3 linked regions of the Methanotorris igneus Kol 5 genome follow. Each later gene encodes a partner of the first gene's protein in a complex. Links are inferred from orthologs where the notes say so. Each region holds a gene or a part of one and is shown in the gene's direction. Other genes may lie near its edges.

What was found. Proteins that work in one complex are often made in the same cells at the same time.
Region 2: METIG_RS02920 (region 1) and METIG_RS04255 share a complex: the UniProt entries of both Methanocaldococcus jannaschii proteins name them as parts of the 30S ribosomal subunit. The link is inferred for Methanotorris igneus Kol 5 from one-to-one orthologs.
Region 3: METIG_RS02920 (region 1) and METIG_RS04250 share a complex: the UniProt entries of both Methanocaldococcus jannaschii proteins name them as parts of the 30S ribosomal subunit. The link is inferred for Methanotorris igneus Kol 5 from one-to-one orthologs.

What each region holds. Positions count from the first base shown.
Region 1 is NC_015562.1:602,781-607,188, forward strand. Bases 916-3,771 are described here. They hold METIG_RS02920 (30S ribosomal protein S19e), read left to right. Parts: upstream 916-2,048; coding sequence 2,049-2,495; downstream 2,496-3,771. Other genes in these bases: METIG_RS02910 (dihydromethanopterin reductase (acceptor)), read right to left, coding at 916-1,216; yhbY (ribosome assembly RNA-binding protein YhbY), read left to right, coding at 1,406-1,810; METIG_RS02925 (DNA-binding protein), read left to right, coding at 2,876-3,214; METIG_RS02930 (DUF7411 family protein), read left to right, coding at 3,220-3,771. In the rest of the region: DNA-binding protein Alba, read right to left, coding at 91-366; more of METIG_RS02910, read right to left, coding at 485-915; more of METIG_RS02930, read left to right, coding at 3,772-3,813; METIG_RS02935 (50S ribosomal protein L39e), read left to right, coding at 3,835-3,990; METIG_RS02940 (vWA domain-containing protein), read right to left, coding at 4,064-4,408. UniProt on the Methanocaldococcus jannaschii protein: May be involved in maturation of the 30S ribosomal subunit.
Region 2 is NC_015562.1:876,184-878,935, forward strand. It holds METIG_RS04255 (30S ribosomal protein S4), read left to right. Parts: upstream 1-963; coding sequence 964-1,542; downstream 1,543-2,752. Other genes in the region: METIG_RS04250 (30S ribosomal protein S13), read left to right, coding at 347-805; METIG_RS04260 (30S ribosomal protein S11), read left to right, coding at 1,643-2,026; METIG_RS04265 (DNA-directed RNA polymerase subunit D), read left to right, coding at 2,070-2,657; METIG_RS04270 (50S ribosomal protein L18e), read left to right, coding at 2,737-2,752. UniProt on the Methanocaldococcus jannaschii protein: One of the primary rRNA binding proteins, it binds directly to 16S rRNA where it nucleates assembly of the body of the 30S subunit. With S5 and S12 plays an important role in translational accuracy.
Region 3 is NC_015562.1:875,496-878,258, forward strand. It holds METIG_RS04250 (30S ribosomal protein S13), read left to right. Parts: upstream 1-1,034; coding sequence 1,035-1,493; downstream 1,494-2,763. Other genes in the region: METIG_RS09550 (hypothetical protein), read right to left, coding at 1-49; METIG_RS04255 (30S ribosomal protein S4), read left to right, coding at 1,652-2,230; METIG_RS04260 (30S ribosomal protein S11), read left to right, coding at 2,331-2,714; METIG_RS04265 (DNA-directed RNA polymerase subunit D), read left to right, coding at 2,758-2,763. UniProt on the Methanocaldococcus jannaschii protein: Located at the top of the head of the 30S subunit, it contacts several helices of the 16S rRNA.

The sequences.
Region 1 (4,408 bases):
CTAAACAAAATCCTAAAACAATGGGAAATTAAAATAAATAACCCAACAAACAAAAATTAGCATTAAGATTAAGTGTTAAAGTATTCGAATTTATCTTGTTAAGACAATTTCTATTGTTGAGACATTAACAACCTTACCATCCTCATTTTCAATTTTGTCAGTGCCAATGTTGATTTCTTTAACTTTAACGTCTGTTAAAAACCTATTTCTAACCATTTCTGCAACATCAACTGCTCTGCTAATTGCCTTTCCTCTTGCTTTTATTTTAACTTCCTTAGCCCCTTGTGTATTAAATTGTGTGATTACTGCAAGAACATAGTTCATTATACTCTTGTTTCCTATGTATACTGCATTGTTGTCACTCATCTACATCCCTCCCTTTACTATAATTCAATATGAAGATGAGATATATATACTTTTGGATTTTTTAAATTGTATAAGTTTGAAATTTGTTTATTATTTTATGGATAATTTTACTGTTTTTTTAAGGTTTTTTTAATAAAATGTCTATAATTTCATAGGGGTGTTTTAGCACTATAGTATCTTCAAGGTCTTTTAATTTTCTTGTATTCTCGGCGTCAATCTTTCTAACCCTCATTTTTATTTCTTTTCCAGCTATTACTGCATCGTATTGGCAAATCTCTTTACATTTTCCACATCCAACACATTTAGATAAGATTATCTCCATGAAACTTTTAGAAGAAGTTTCATCAAAATTCACAACAATTGCATTATTCTTACAAACTTCCACACATGCCTTGCACAGTGTGCATTTTTCCCTATCTATTGAAAATGGTAACCTTGTTGTTACAATTCCCTCCTCATAATCAACTGGAACTATTATACATTTAACAAATCCCTTTCCTGCCTGAGCAATGGCATTTGTCACTAAGGTATCTGCTATTCCATTTACAACCTTTGCCACTGTGTTTCCAGTTGTTGGTGTTGATATTAGGTAATCATATTTTCCAAGCGATAATCTCCCAGTTATTGGTGCTGAATAAGGGTGTTCTCTCTCAAAAATCAACTCCTCATAGTAGTTGTTATTTGATATTTTATATAAATCCTCCATCAACCCATACATCTTAACAACTTCTTCCCCAGCCCTTGAAACCAATGTAGTTATTTTTATCCCATGTTTCTTCAATTTTTTCATAACTTCAAAACTCTCCCTCAATAAATGTCCTGCTCCAGTTATACACCACACTACTTTCATAACTCCACCAAAGTGTGTTTGATATTTTGATATAAATATGAACAAATGTCCGACCCCAACCAATATATATATGTTTTTAGGTAATATTTTTTCTACATAAATAAACATTAATATATTATTTTCATTAGGTCATTTTTGCATTATCATTATAATCAATAATTCTAATTTTACAAATCTAAGGTGATAATCATGGAAAATAATGAGAATCAAGTATCTCAAAAGAGATTAACCTCAAAAGCAAAAAGAATACTAAGAGCAAAATCTCATGAAATAAAACCCGTAGTTTGGATTGGAAAAGAAGGTGTAGATAAGGTCATTGAAGAAGTGAAAAGGCAATTAAAAGATAGAGGTCTTATAAAAGTCAAAATAAGAAGAACGGCATTAATATATATGGACAAAAAAGAGATCGCCGAAAAATTAGCAAAAGAAACTGATTCAGAAATAGTAAGTATCGTTGGGCATGTGATAACTCTATTTAGACCAAGAGAAGGTTGGAAGAGATATACATCAAAGAAGACTAAAAAAGAGAAAGAAAAAGAAAAAGCAGAACAGTTTATTGCAGAATTTGAAAAACTTAGAAAGGGAAAATTGTAGAAATTTTAACTTAAGTGGTTAAGCGTAATATATATATACATGATTGTAGAATTAATATTGAGATTGCCCGGCGAGGATTCAATGTTCTTTTTTTGGATTAAGTTTATAAATTACTAATGTAATTTTAAGATAAACATGAAGTATTCATTATCAATACATAACAAGCGATAGGCATTGCAAAATGTTTTAATAACAACTTGCCCTCCTGCAAAACTAAAAAACCAAGTGAGGTGTTGACATGGTAACAGTGTATGATGTCCCACCAGCATTGTTGATAGAAAAAACTGCAAAAAAATTAAAAGAAATGGGTTTAAAAGAACCTTCATGGACTCCATTTGTTAAGACAGGTGCTCACAAAGAAAGAAGACCTGAAAATCCAGATTGGTGGTATATAAGATGTGCATCAATTTTAAGAAAAATTTACATTAATGGTCCTGTTGGTGTTGAGAGATTGAGAACTGCTTACGGTGGAAGAAAGAACAGAGGTCACGCTCCAGAGCACTTCGTAAAAGGTAGCGGAAACATCATAAGAAAAGCACTCCAAGAATTAGAAAGATTAGGATTAGTTGCAAAAACAAAAGAAGGGAGAGTTATAACACCAAAAGGGCAATCATTATTAGACAACACTGCAAAAGAAGTTAGAGATGAAATTATCAATGAAATTCCAGAGTTAGCCAAATACTAAAAATTTTTACTAATAACTTTTTTGATTGTTAAGTCAAAAATATTATAAACTACTACTTCACATAAACTACTTCATGTAGATGATGTATTTGGTGTATAGTTGTTTGCCTTACAAATGAACGAAAACTTCATTAAATTATATGAAGTAATTAATCTTTATTTGGAATTTTACAATTGATTTTTGGCAAACAACTATAATTTTGGTTGTTTCATTATAAATGACCGCAATCTCCAATGAAATTAAAAGCATAAATTATGCTTCATTTGGAATTTTATAATTAATTTATCGTTCTTTCAAAAATTTATTATATTCAAATAACTATAAAAATTCTGCAAATGACATGATTTTACCACATATTTAGCAACAAAAGGGGATTTTATATGGATTTAGAAGAAATAAAAAGACGCAAACTGTTGGAGATGCAGAAAAAACTTGAAGAGCAAGAAAAACTCCAACAGTTGCAAGAACAACAAATGCAATACCAACTCCAAAAACAAAAAATTTTAAGACAAATTTTAACCGAAGAAGCAAGATCAAGACTTGCAAGAATAAGAATGGCAAAACCAGAATTTGCTGAGCAAGTAGAACTACAACTAATACAACTTGCCCAAATGGGTAGGTTACCTATCCCAGTCACTGATGAGCAGTTAAAACTTTTGCTTGATAGAATACATGAAGCAACAAAAAAGAAAAGGGAATTCAAGATAATTAGAAAGTGAATGCTATGGAGGCATATGTATTATTCAGCGGTGGGAAGGATAGCTCATTATCTGCAATTATATTGAAAAAATTGGGTTATGATGTTAAGTTATTAACTGTAAACTTTGGTATCCTCGATTCCTACAAATATGCTCAAGAAACTGCTGAGATCTTGGGTTTGCCGCATGAAGTTATAACCCTTGAAAGAGAAATACTTGAAAAATCAGTTGACATTATATTAAAAGACGGCTACCCATCAAATGGTATCCAATTTATTCATAAAAAGGTTTTAGAAATTCTTGCTGATAAGTACAAGATTCTTGCAGATGGAACAAGAAGAGATGACAAAGTTCCTAAGTTAAGTTACTCTGAAGTCCAGAGCCTTGAAATGAGAAAGAACATCGAATATCTAACCCCATTAATGGGGCTTGGGCATAGAACCATAAGAAAATTAGTTAACGAATATTTCATAATCTCCGAAAAAGAGAGCGAGGAATTACCAAAATCTGATTATGAAACTGAAATTAGAGCACTTATGAGATTGAAAGGGTATGATCCACTCAAATACTTCCCAAGACATAAACAATCAAGGGTTATTGGATTAAAAAAAGAAATATAAAAGTTTAAAGAGGTGAGAGGAATGGCAAGCAACAAACCATTAGGGAAAAAGTTGAGATTAGCAAAAGCATTAAAACAAAACAGAAGAGTTCCATTATTCGTAATTCTCAAAACAAAAGGTAGAGTAAGATCACATCCAAAAATGAGATTCTGGAGAAGAAGCAAATTAAAAGCATAAATGTCTAACTTCTTATTATTTTTTATACATTTTAGATTCGTAAATTTAAATAAATGTATGACTAAATCCCAAATTAATAATTTATTAAAGGGTTAACGATGTTCAAAATTCCATCTACGCTAATATCATCTATTTTATAATACTTAAACCCATATCTCTTAGCGATTTTATCACCAATACCTATTTTTATGAATGATTTTGGTTCTGTATCTATTAATATGACGTTTATTCCTTCTTCTGCAATTTTATCACAGATATCAAAGACCTCTTTTATATAATCTTTTTTAATAGCTACATTTGGCTTAAAATCACTAATGAATATCATAATTGGTATTATGTTCGGATTTTTCCTCATTTCATTTTTAAAAACCTCATATGCCTTTAAAAATGCTTTTGAAAGGGGTGTTTTTCCACCAGT
Region 2 (2,752 bases), 270 kb from region 1 along the record:
GATAGGATTAAACAATACCGAAAAGGATATATATTCCTTCAATAATATTGGGGACATATACGAAACACGGAGAACGGGAAAATCGGTAGGCCATGGGATCTAAATATATAAATTCATTATGTTGAGCAATCGAAACATATTTATATCGCATAATGTAAAATAAAGTATGGCTTTTTTGAGCAGAGGTAGCCTAGCCCGGCCAAGGCGTGGGACTGGAGATCCCATGGGGCTCTGCCCCGCGGGGGTTCAAATCCCCCCCTCTGCGCCACTGATTTTCCCGTTCTTTTTAAATATTTCAACACAAGATTTATTTTTATAAACACGATTATTCTTTGGAGGTGCAACATTGACCCAAGAACAAACAGATTTTAAATATTTAATTAGAATATCCAGAACAGATGTAGATGGTAAAAAGCCATTAGTTCGTGCTTTGCAGGAAATATATGGTATTGGAGAAGCTATGGCTAAAGCTATTGTTAGAGTAGCAAAATTAGACGAAAAAAAATTAGCTGGTTACTTAACAGATGAAGAAGTTAAAAAGATTGAAGAAATTCTCAGTGATCCTGCAAAATTCGGAATTCCATCATGGATGTTTAACAGAAGAAAAGATTACCACACTGGAGAAGATAAACACGTAATTGAAGCAGACTTAACCATAGCTATACAAGAAGATATCAACAGATTGAAGAAGATCAGATGTTACAGAGGTATCAGACACGAATTAGGATTACCATGTAGAGGACAAAGAACAAGAAGTACATTCAGAAGAGGTCAGACCGTTGGAGTCTCCAGAAGGAAGAAATAATCTTCATCCATTAATTTCTAAAAAATTAAATTTTGAAACATCTCTTAATTTTTTAATGGTATATGCATAAGTACTTAAACAAACTCATAGAATTAAACACGGCGCAAACACCCGCAACATTAAGCAACATTAAAAACGTCAAATAGAAGGTGAAACCAATGGGAGATCCAAAAAAACCAAGAAAAAAATATGACACCCCAAACCATCCTTGGATCAAAGAGAGAATTGAAAGAGAACATGAATTATGTAGAAAATATGGATTAGTTAATAAAAGAGAAGTTTGGAAGGCTGAAACAAAATTAAGAAACTACAGAAGACAGGCAAGAAGATTAATTAGCGACACAACAAAACAAGGTGCTAGAGAAGCACAACAATTATTTAATGTATTAAAAAGATACGGTATTCTCAAAAAAGAAAACCCAACATTGGATGACGTCCTTGCATTAACAATTGAAGATATCTTAGAAAGAAGATTACAAACAATTGTATTTAGAAAAGGTTTGGCAAGAACAATAAAACAAGCAAGACAATTAATTGTCCACGGGCACATTGCTGTAAATGGTAGAAAAGTTACAGCTCCAAGTTACATGGTTACAGTAGATGAGGAAGACACCATTGACTACGCACCAAACTCACCATTTGCTTCTAAGGATCATCCTGAAAGAGTAAAAATTATGAGTGTTGAAGCTAAAGAAGGAGAAGAAAGTCAAGAGCAAGTTTCTCAAACTACTCAATAATTAATATTTTAATTTTTTAAAATTATTAATAATAATTATTGATAATATAATTATGTTAATTTTGAATTTAGTAAAAAAATAGAATTCAAGGTGATTATTAATGGCTGAAAAAGTCGAAAGGTGGGGAGTTGTCCACATATATGCGTCATACAACAACACAATAATCCACGTCACCGATATCACTGGAGCAGAAACAATTGCGAGAATTTCTGGTGGTATGATAGTAAAAAACCAAAGAGATGAGGCTTCACCTTACGCAGCAATGCAGGCTGCATTTAAAATTGCAGAAATTCTCAAAGAGAGAGGTATTGAAGCAGTTCATGTAAAAGTTAGAGCTCCAGGTGGACACAAATCAAGAACACCAGGTCCTGGAGCACAAGCTGCTATTAGGGCATTGGCAAGGGCAGGAATTAGAATTGGAAGAATTGAGGACGTTACACCAATTCCACACGACGGTACAACACCAAAAAAGAGTAGGAGGTAAATTACATACTTAATTTCTTTCGTCCTGTTTGAGGTGATGTAGTTTGATTACTATTAAAGAAAAAGAAAAAACCAGAATAGGGGAAATTTTTAAATTCACATTAAAAGCCCCTATATCATTCTCAAATGCCATAAGAAGAATTATGATTTCTGAAGTTCCAACTTACGCCATTGAAAATGTTTATGTTCATGAAAATACATCATCCATGCATGATGAAATCTTAGCTCATAGGTTGGGATTAATACCAATCAAAGGAAAACCTATTAGTGAAGATGAAGTTATAACCTTTACTTTAGTTAAAGAGGGGCCTTGCACAGTTTATTCATCTGATTTAAAATCTGAAAATGGAGAAGTAGCATTTAAAAACATACCTATAATAAAATTAAAAGAGGGGCAAAGAATAGAACTTGTATGTGAGGCAACTGTTGGTATTGGAAAAGTCCATGCCAAATGGCAGCCTTGTAATGCCACATACAAACAAATTGATGACGATGAAGTTGAATTTTTAGTTGAATCTTTTGGTAATATGGATCCAGAGGATATATTAAAGACGGCTGTTGAAATATTGAAAAATAAGGCAGAGACATTTTTATCAGAACTTGAAGCATCAGATCTCAAAAATGAAAATTAATTCAAAATTAATATTAATTAAATAAACTTCATTATTCATAATTTTTTATTGTAGCAAAAAAGGAAACACGGTGAGAAAAATGAAAAAAATAAGAG
Region 3 (2,763 bases), 270 kb from region 1 along the record:
TCTTGGGACCCCATTTTACTCCCGCATCTGGGCAGGAGTATAAAAACAAACTCCCAACCGAAATCGTACTGACTTACAAGATTAAACAATTAGCAGTTATACATTATTATTGTATATATAGTTTTCTAATACATTATTGATCACTAGTAATCACAAATACACATATAAAACACAACAGTTTCAAACGGCTCATCTTCAGGTAAAAATTTTTAAGATTAAAGTCATAATTTTAAATAAAATTAAATTTCATAAAAATTACGTAATTTATACTACAAATGAGTATTAACTAAGTATTCAAAAAAATTTCAAAAAATTATTTTTACTCTAATTCCCACCACATATTTAAATATTTATGAATGTTAATTGATTTTTTATCTTTTTAATGGTATTGCTTTTTAATAATAAAGTTAAAGAATAACATTAAGTAATAATATTTTAGCCTTTACTTCATATTTTTGAATATTTAGCATGAATTAACCTCATCACCTTCTTAATCATTGTAAAGCAATTAAAAAACACAAAACCCATAACATTTAAAGAATTTTGATATAACTACATATTTATATGTTTGATGGGAACTACGGTTTCTAAATATTTTTGTGCCGGGACTATATTTTCCATAGTTAAATCATAAACAATCCAAAATATTTTTAGACAACTTATAGTTGACAAGGGAGAAGCTATTAGAGATAGGATTAAACAATACCGAAAAGGATATATATTCCTTCAATAATATTGGGGACATATACGAAACACGGAGAACGGGAAAATCGGTAGGCCATGGGATCTAAATATATAAATTCATTATGTTGAGCAATCGAAACATATTTATATCGCATAATGTAAAATAAAGTATGGCTTTTTTGAGCAGAGGTAGCCTAGCCCGGCCAAGGCGTGGGACTGGAGATCCCATGGGGCTCTGCCCCGCGGGGGTTCAAATCCCCCCCTCTGCGCCACTGATTTTCCCGTTCTTTTTAAATATTTCAACACAAGATTTATTTTTATAAACACGATTATTCTTTGGAGGTGCAACATTGACCCAAGAACAAACAGATTTTAAATATTTAATTAGAATATCCAGAACAGATGTAGATGGTAAAAAGCCATTAGTTCGTGCTTTGCAGGAAATATATGGTATTGGAGAAGCTATGGCTAAAGCTATTGTTAGAGTAGCAAAATTAGACGAAAAAAAATTAGCTGGTTACTTAACAGATGAAGAAGTTAAAAAGATTGAAGAAATTCTCAGTGATCCTGCAAAATTCGGAATTCCATCATGGATGTTTAACAGAAGAAAAGATTACCACACTGGAGAAGATAAACACGTAATTGAAGCAGACTTAACCATAGCTATACAAGAAGATATCAACAGATTGAAGAAGATCAGATGTTACAGAGGTATCAGACACGAATTAGGATTACCATGTAGAGGACAAAGAACAAGAAGTACATTCAGAAGAGGTCAGACCGTTGGAGTCTCCAGAAGGAAGAAATAATCTTCATCCATTAATTTCTAAAAAATTAAATTTTGAAACATCTCTTAATTTTTTAATGGTATATGCATAAGTACTTAAACAAACTCATAGAATTAAACACGGCGCAAACACCCGCAACATTAAGCAACATTAAAAACGTCAAATAGAAGGTGAAACCAATGGGAGATCCAAAAAAACCAAGAAAAAAATATGACACCCCAAACCATCCTTGGATCAAAGAGAGAATTGAAAGAGAACATGAATTATGTAGAAAATATGGATTAGTTAATAAAAGAGAAGTTTGGAAGGCTGAAACAAAATTAAGAAACTACAGAAGACAGGCAAGAAGATTAATTAGCGACACAACAAAACAAGGTGCTAGAGAAGCACAACAATTATTTAATGTATTAAAAAGATACGGTATTCTCAAAAAAGAAAACCCAACATTGGATGACGTCCTTGCATTAACAATTGAAGATATCTTAGAAAGAAGATTACAAACAATTGTATTTAGAAAAGGTTTGGCAAGAACAATAAAACAAGCAAGACAATTAATTGTCCACGGGCACATTGCTGTAAATGGTAGAAAAGTTACAGCTCCAAGTTACATGGTTACAGTAGATGAGGAAGACACCATTGACTACGCACCAAACTCACCATTTGCTTCTAAGGATCATCCTGAAAGAGTAAAAATTATGAGTGTTGAAGCTAAAGAAGGAGAAGAAAGTCAAGAGCAAGTTTCTCAAACTACTCAATAATTAATATTTTAATTTTTTAAAATTATTAATAATAATTATTGATAATATAATTATGTTAATTTTGAATTTAGTAAAAAAATAGAATTCAAGGTGATTATTAATGGCTGAAAAAGTCGAAAGGTGGGGAGTTGTCCACATATATGCGTCATACAACAACACAATAATCCACGTCACCGATATCACTGGAGCAGAAACAATTGCGAGAATTTCTGGTGGTATGATAGTAAAAAACCAAAGAGATGAGGCTTCACCTTACGCAGCAATGCAGGCTGCATTTAAAATTGCAGAAATTCTCAAAGAGAGAGGTATTGAAGCAGTTCATGTAAAAGTTAGAGCTCCAGGTGGACACAAATCAAGAACACCAGGTCCTGGAGCACAAGCTGCTATTAGGGCATTGGCAAGGGCAGGAATTAGAATTGGAAGAATTGAGGACGTTACACCAATTCCACACGACGGTACAACACCAAAAAAGAGTAGGAGGTAAATTACATACTTAATTTCTTTCGTCCTGTTTGAGGTGATGTAGTTTGATT